DNA from 3 places in the Kineococcus arenarius subsp. arenarius genome. Region 1 is predicted to be linked to each of the others. Evidence: riboswitches for the same ligand, from Rfam matches in the RefSeq annotation. Region 1 holds a riboswitch; each other region holds the start of a gene.
The links. A riboswitch is a leader RNA that binds a small molecule or an ion and turns the genes downstream of it on or off. The one in region 1 is predicted to bind S-adenosylmethionine.
Positions count from the first base shown of each region.

Region 2: another riboswitch for S-adenosylmethionine. It lies ahead of ACRYM0_RS08625 (ABC transporter ATP-binding protein); the one in region 1 lies ahead of ACRYM0_RS04655 (ABC transporter substrate-binding protein).
Region 3: another riboswitch for S-adenosylmethionine. It lies ahead of ACRYM0_RS12890 (sulfite exporter TauE/SafE family protein); the one in region 1 lies ahead of ACRYM0_RS04655 (ABC transporter substrate-binding protein).

Region 1 covers NZ_JBJLSE010000010.1:60,441-62,690, forward strand. The annotation lists gene ACRYM0_RS04650 (ABC transporter substrate-binding protein) at 1-490, shown strand, start outside; SAM riboswitch class I at 605-695, shown strand; gene ACRYM0_RS04655 (ABC transporter substrate-binding protein) at 913-2,250, shown strand, end outside.
Region 2 covers NZ_JBJLSE010000025.1:28,244-30,493, reverse strand. The annotation lists gene ACRYM0_RS08630 (aliphatic sulfonate ABC transporter substrate-binding protein) at 1-327, opposite strand, end outside; gene ACRYM0_RS08625 (ABC transporter ATP-binding protein) at 445-1,254, opposite strand; SAM riboswitch class I at 1,343-1,450, opposite strand; gene ACRYM0_RS08620 (CDP-alcohol phosphatidyltransferase family protein) at 1,558-2,169, shown strand; gene ACRYM0_RS08615 (hypothetical protein) at 2,177-2,250, shown strand, end outside.
Region 3 covers NZ_JBJLSE010000050.1:19,698-21,947, reverse strand. The annotation lists gene fdxA (ferredoxin) at 3-329, opposite strand; gene ACRYM0_RS12890 (sulfite exporter TauE/SafE family protein) at 326-1,234, opposite strand; SAM riboswitch class IV at 1,268-1,383, opposite strand; gene ACRYM0_RS12885 (nitrite/sulfite reductase) at 1,685-2,250, shown strand, end outside.

The sequences.
Region 1 (2,250 bases):
CCTGCTCCCCTCGCTGCGGTCGATCGCCCCCACGGTCCTCACCGAGGGCAAGGGGTTCCACTGGAAGCAGGACCACCTGCTCCTCGGCGCCGCCCTCGGCCGGGACGCGCAGGCCCGCGAGGTGCTCGCCCGCTACCGGGACCGGGTGCTCGGGCTGCGCGACCGGGTGGCCCCCGCGACGGTCGTCTCGGTGCTGCGGCGACGGCCCGACGGCCTGGAGGCGCACGGCCACTGGTCGTTCTGCGGCTCCGTCCTCACCGACCTCGGCCTGCGCCGCCCCGCGGCGCAGGACACGCCGACCAACGGCTTCCCCGTGGACGCGCTGGAGCCGCACCTGGCCGCCGACGTGGTGCTGTGCAGCCGGGTGCCCGCCTCCCCCGGCGTGCCGCCGGGGACCGTCGAGGTCGGTGGTTCCGCCTGGCACGGTCACGCGGGTCCGCTCGCGGCCCTGACCGTGCTCGACGACCTGGAGCGCGTCCTGCTCGGGTGAGCGCCGGCCACCCGGGTGCCGCGTCACCGCCCGGCAACCGGGCGGTGACGCGGGCGCGACGCGCCCACCCGTGCCCCGCTCCGCCGGGCCCGGGGATCCGCTACGCTCAGCACCACACCATCCAGAGTGGCCGAGAGACCTGGCTCGTCGACGCCACAGCAACCACCGCGCGAGCGGCAGGTGCTCCCGCCAGGGGCGATGGAGGATTCGCAGTGGACTGCTCGACCCCGCTCACCCGGCGCCACCACGTCGACCTCGGCCGGACGGCGTCGATGGCCTGTCGCACCGGCGCCTCGATGCGCCGGGGGACGCCGCGCACCGCCTGACGGTCGCGGCCTCCCCGGAAACCCCCTGCACGAGCGCGCCGTCCCGCGCGCACCCACCACGGACGTCGCCCCGTCCACGCACCCCGGAGCACACCCATGCCCCTGCCCCGCCGCACCCCGCTGTCCACCGGCGCCTCGCGCCTGCTCGCCTCCCGCCGCCGGGTGCTGTCGTCGGCGCTGGGCCTGGGCGCCCTGGCGGCGACGGGCTCGCTCGCGGCCTGCGGCAGCGACACCTCCGCCTCGGGGCTGGCCGCTCAGCCGGCGGTCGACCTGACGGGTGCCACGATCAAGCTGATGGTCAACCAGCCGCACGTGCTGGCCTTCACCGAACTGCTCGGACCGGCCTTCGAGCAGGAGTTCGGTGGCCGGCTGGAGGTCACGGCGGTCCCGTACGACCAGCTGACGAGCAAGCAGATCCTCGACGTCCAGGGCGGCGACGGTGAGTTCGACGTCTTCGACTACTTCTACTTCGGGCTCGGTGAGCTGGTGAACGCCGAAGCGCTGGTGGACCTGACCGACTGGATCGGCGCGAACGGCGACATCGGCACCGACGACTTCCTGCCCTCGGTCTACGACCCCTACACGCTGCTGGACGGCAAGCGGTACGGCCTGCCCTTCGACGGCGACACGCACGTCCTGTACTACAACGCCGAGGTCTTCGAGCGGTACGGCGTGGCACCGCCCACGACGTGGGACGAGTACGACGCGGCCGCCGCCAAGATCACCCGAGACTCCGGCGGGAGCGTCTACGGCGCGATCGTCGAGGCGCAGCAGGTGCCGATGATCCTGGGCTGCTCCTTCATCAACCGCCTGGCCGGCTACGGCGGGACGCTCGTGGACGCCGACGGGGCCCCGGCCTTCGCCGGCGAGGAGGGGCTGGCCGCGCTGCAGCACCTCATCACCGTGGCGCCCTCCGCGCTGCCCACCCCGCTGCAGACCGGTTTCGACCAGGCCAACTCGGCCTTCCTGGCCGGCAAGGGCGCCATGCTCGACACCTGGACCGACCTGGGCCTGAAGGCGCAGGACCCGGCCAGCTCGCAGATCGTCGACAAGTGGGGCGTGGTCACCCTGCCCGTCGGGGGGAGGAACACCACGCCGCGCACCGCGCTGGACTCCGGCTTCGGCCTGGGGGTCTCCAGCGCCTCCGGGCAGCAGGACAAGGCCGCGGCCTTCGTCAAGTGGGCGACCGACGAGGAGCGCAACTTCCTGCTGTCGTCGACCGCGGGCTCGGGCATCGACCCGGCCCGGACGAGCGTGCTGCGCTCCGAGGAGTACGCGGCAGCCGCCGGCGAGGCCACCGACGTCATCCGCGAGGGCCTGGAGGGCGAGCCGCTGGTCTGGCCCAAGCAGGCGGGGGCCCCGAAGGCGCTGCAGGACCTCGTCGACCAGCTCGCGCTGGCCATCCAGGGCGAGCGGGAGCCGCAGGCAGCCCTC
Region 2 (2,250 bases), on a different contig from region 1:
CAGCACGGCCGCCCCGGCGGTGGAGGCCAGGTCCAGGTTGTCGTTGCGCAGGAACTCGTTGGCCTTGTTGCTGCCGAGGGACTGCTCCCACTGCACCGTCAGGCCCGCGTCCTCGAGGATCCGCTGCTGGCGCACCACCAGGCTCAGCGGGTTGTAGTACGCGTAGTCGAGGCGGACGGTGTCCCCGCCACCGGACGCGGAACCGGCGGACGGCGCCGTTCCGGTGGAGGACTCCCCCTGCACGCAGCCGGCGGCACCGAGGGCGACGCCGCCGAACAGGGCACCCAGGGCGGTGCGGCGCGCGAGGGGGCGGGGGAAGTGGGACACGGTTCTCTCCAGGGGCAGGGTCGCCCGCACGAGCGGCGGACGACGGGGTTCGCAGGGGTCAGCAGGCGTGCCGCGGGGTTCGCGGGTGCAGCGGTGCCCGGGCCGGGGGCCGGGCGCTCAGGCGTGCGCGCGCGGCACGCCGAGCAGTTCGAGCAGTTCCACGCGCAGGTGGGCGAGGTCGGCGTCGCCCCGGTCGCGCGGGCGCGGCGGCCCCACGGCCAGGTCGCGCACGACGTGGGCGCCGGCACGGCCCTCGGTGGTTCCCAGCACCAGCACGCGGTCGGCCAGGTGCAGCGCCTCGTCGACGTCGTGGGTGACGAGCAGGACGGTCGCACCGGTACCGCGCTGCACGTCGTCCAGCAGGTCCTGCATCTTCAGGCGGGTCAGGGCGTCGAGCGCGGCGAACGGCTCGTCCAGCAGCAGGACACCGGGGCGGCGCACCAGGGCGCGGGCCAGCGCGGCGCGCTGGGCCATGCCGCCGGACACCCGGCGCGGGCGGTGACCGGCGAACCCGGCCAGGCCCACGGTCTCCAGCTGGTGCAGCACCTGCGCGCGCCCCTCGGCGCGGGGGGTGCCCAGCGGCAGCCCCAGGGCGACGTTGCCGGCCAGGTCCCGCCACGGCAGCAGCCGCGGCTCCTGGAACACCACGGCCGTGCGCCCGCCCACCCCGCGCACCGGCTCGCCGCCGACCTCCACGGTGCCGGAGGTGGGGGTGTCCAGCCCGGCGACCAGGCGCAGCAGGGTGGACTTGCCGGAGCCGGACGCGCCCAGCAGCGCCACGGTGCTGCCGGGCGCCACGTCCACGTCCACCCCGGCCAGGACGTCGTGCCTGCCGGAGCCGGTGGTGAACGAGCGCCCCACCCCCCGCAGGGCGACGCCGGCGGCCTCGACGCGCTGCGCCGCGGGCGCACCGCCGGGTGCTGCCACGGCGGGGCCGGGCACAGCGGGGCCGGGCACGGCGGCGCCGGACGTGGCTGGACTGGACGCGGGACGCGTGGGTACGGCCGACACTGCTCCTCCATCGCTCCTGGCGTGAGCACCGCACCGCCCGCTCCGGCCAGGGAGCTGATGGAGGTTGCTGCGGCGTCGTCGAGCCAGGTCTCTCGGCCGCTCTGGATGGTGGCGTCATCAAACGCGAGGACGCCCGCACCTGTCAAAACGGGTGGCCCCCGAGAGGGTGACGTGCGTTTTCACCACGGGGCGCACGCGCGCGACTACGGTGGACGAGCCATGCCGTTCTCCCGGACAGCCCCCCACCCCGCCCCCCGCACCGCGGCGCCGGGCGTGGCGGAACCGTGGACGACGACGGCGAACGCGGTCACCGCGGTGCGCACCGCGGTCGCGGTCGCGCTCGGGTGCGCGGCGGCCGCCACCGGCTCACCGGCGCTGCTGCTGGTGGCGTACCTGGCGTACTGGGTGGGCGACGTGCTCGACGGCGCCGTGGCGCGCCTGATGGACCAGGAGACGCGCCAGGGGGCGGTGCTGGACATCCTCAGCGACCGCGCCTGCACCGCCGTGCTGCTGACGACCTACCTCGGCTGGCACCCCTCCATCGCCGTGCCCGCAGCGGTGTTCCTGCTGCAGTTCATGGTCGTGGACTGCCTGCTGTCGCTGGCCTTCCTGCGCTGGCCGCTGGTCAGCCCCAACCACTTCCACCTCGTCGACCGGCGGGTCTGGCTGTGGAACTGGTCGAAGCCGGCGAAGGCGCTGAACACCTCGGGCGTGGTGGCGTGCCTCGTGCTGGGCTTCGAGGGGGCGGCGACGGCGGTCGCCGTGGCGGTGCTGGCCGTCAAGTGCCTCTCCGCCGTCCGGGTGGCCCGCCTGAGCCGGGCCCCGCGGTGACGCGCCCGTGGAGGACCTGAGGGCCACCGGTGTCGCGCTGGAGGTCCTCGCCGCGATCGCCGTGGGGGCCGTCTCGGCCGT
Region 3 (2,250 bases), on a different contig from region 1:
GGTCAGTGCTCCCCGCCCTGCGGCGGCAGCGCGGCCACCACCGGGTGGTCGGCGTGGATCAGGCCCACCTTCGCCGCACCACCGGGCGAGCCGACGGTCTCGAAGAACTCGACGTTGGCCGCGGTGAACGCCGACCACTGCTCGGGCACGTCGTCCTCGTAGTAGATCGCCTCCACCGGGCACACCGGCTCGCAGGCACCGCAGTCGACGCACTCGTCGGGCTGGATGTACAGCGAGCGCTCGCCCTCGTAGATGCAGTCGACAGGGCACTCCTCGATGCAGGCCTTGTCCTTGACGTCCACGCAGGGCTGGGCGATGACGTACGTCACTGCGCGCTGCTCCTCTCGCTGTCGGTGGTGGTGAGCGTGCGGGCGGTGCGGCGGTGCCGGCGCACCGAGTGGGCCACGGCGAGGGCGCCGACGACCAGCACGAGCGCGTAGACGGCCCAGCGGACCGGGTCGGTGGCCCCGACGGCGTCGCTGCGCAGCAGGGTGCGCGAGTTCGTCAGGACGATGACGGCGCCGACGGCCGAGCCCAGCACGTGCGGCGGGGCGTAGCGCACCAGCCAGGCGGCGATGGGCGCGGCGATCAGTCCGCCGAGCAGCAGCGCCAGCACCCACGTCCAGGCGATGCCCTGCGATCCGAGCCCCACGAGGAAACCCGCGCTGGCGGCCACGGCGACGAGGAACTCGCTGGTGTCCACCGAGCCGATGACCTTGCGGGCCTCCAGCCGGCCGGAGGCCAGCAGGGCGGGGGTGCCCACGGGACCCCAGCCGCCGCCACCGGTCGCGTCCACGAACCCGGCGAACAGGCCCAGCGGCGCCAGGAAGCGCCGCCGCAGCGGCCGGTGCAGTGACCTCTCGTCGAAGCGCGCCACCGCGGAGCGCAGCAGCACGTACACGCCCAGCAGCAGCAGCACGGCACTGATGACGGGGGCGGCGACGTCCGTGGGCAGCGACGACAGCACCGTCGCGCCGAGGAAGGCCCCGACCGCGCCGGGCACCCCCACGCGCACCACGACGCGCCAGTCCACGTTGCCGAAGCGCCAGTGCGCGGCCCCGGAGGCCAGCGTGGTGCCGATCTCCGCGAGGTGGACGGTGGCGGACGCGGCGGCGGGGCTCGCCCCGACGACGAGCAGCAGCGTCGTGGAGGTGACCCCGTAGGCCATGCCGAGGGAGCCGTCGACGAGCTGAGCCAGCAGGCCGACCAGGGCGAGCAGGGCGAACTTGTGCACGAGGAGAGCCGTCCGTACGTCCGTGGACCCGCAGGTCCGCGCTTGCCGGACGCCGAACGGCGACCGGCCGGGTCCTCACCCGGAGCACCCCGCCGCGACAGGAGGGTTGCCGACCAGCGAGCCGGGGCTTGACGCTGGTACTCGTGACCGCCACTGACGGTAGACGACCCCCGGGGGGCGGTCAACACCTCACCACACCGGCGAGAACGGCGCGGTTCCCCCCGCTCCGCCCGTCCGCGCCGCGCGGACCTCCGGGACCGTGTTGGAGTTCGTGCGCTCGTGCCCTACCGTGGTCCCGTGGTCCAGCCCTCTGCCGTGCGCCTCGTCTCGCGCCGGTACGTCGACCTCATGCGGCTGCAGAGCGCCTACGCGTGCCGTCCCGGTCGCTCGCTGCACCCCACCAGCTGAGGGCCTCCTCACGAGGAGGACCCGTCTCCCCCGTGAGGTTCCATGACACCCGACGCCAGCACCGCCCCCCCCGAGCAGACCGCCCCGGCGGCTCCCCGCCGCACACCGCGCGCCCCGCGCCCCGGTGGCAACGGGCAGTGGCGCGTCGACGGCACCGCCCCGCTCAACCACAACGAGGAGTTCAAGGCCGCCGACGGGGGGCTGAACGTCCGTGAGCGCATCGAGAACGTCTACGCGGCCGGGGGTTTCTCCTCGATCGCGCCCGACGACCTCAACGGGCGGTTCCGCTGGTGGGGGCTGTACACCCAGCGCCGCCCCGGCATCGACGGCGGGCGCACCGCGCAGCTGTCCGCGCAGGAGCTGTCCGACGAGTTCTTCATGCTGCGCGTGCGGATCGACGGCGGAGCGCTGACGACGGAGCAGTTGCGCGTCGTGGCCGGCATCTCCACCGAGTTCGCCCGCGACACGGCCGACATCACCGACCGGCAGAACGTGCAGCTGCACTGGGTGCGCATCGAGGACGTCCCGGAGATCTGGCGCCGGCTCGAGGCCGTGGGGCTGCAGACGACCGAGGCGTGCGGGGACACCCCGCGCGTGGTGCTGGGCAG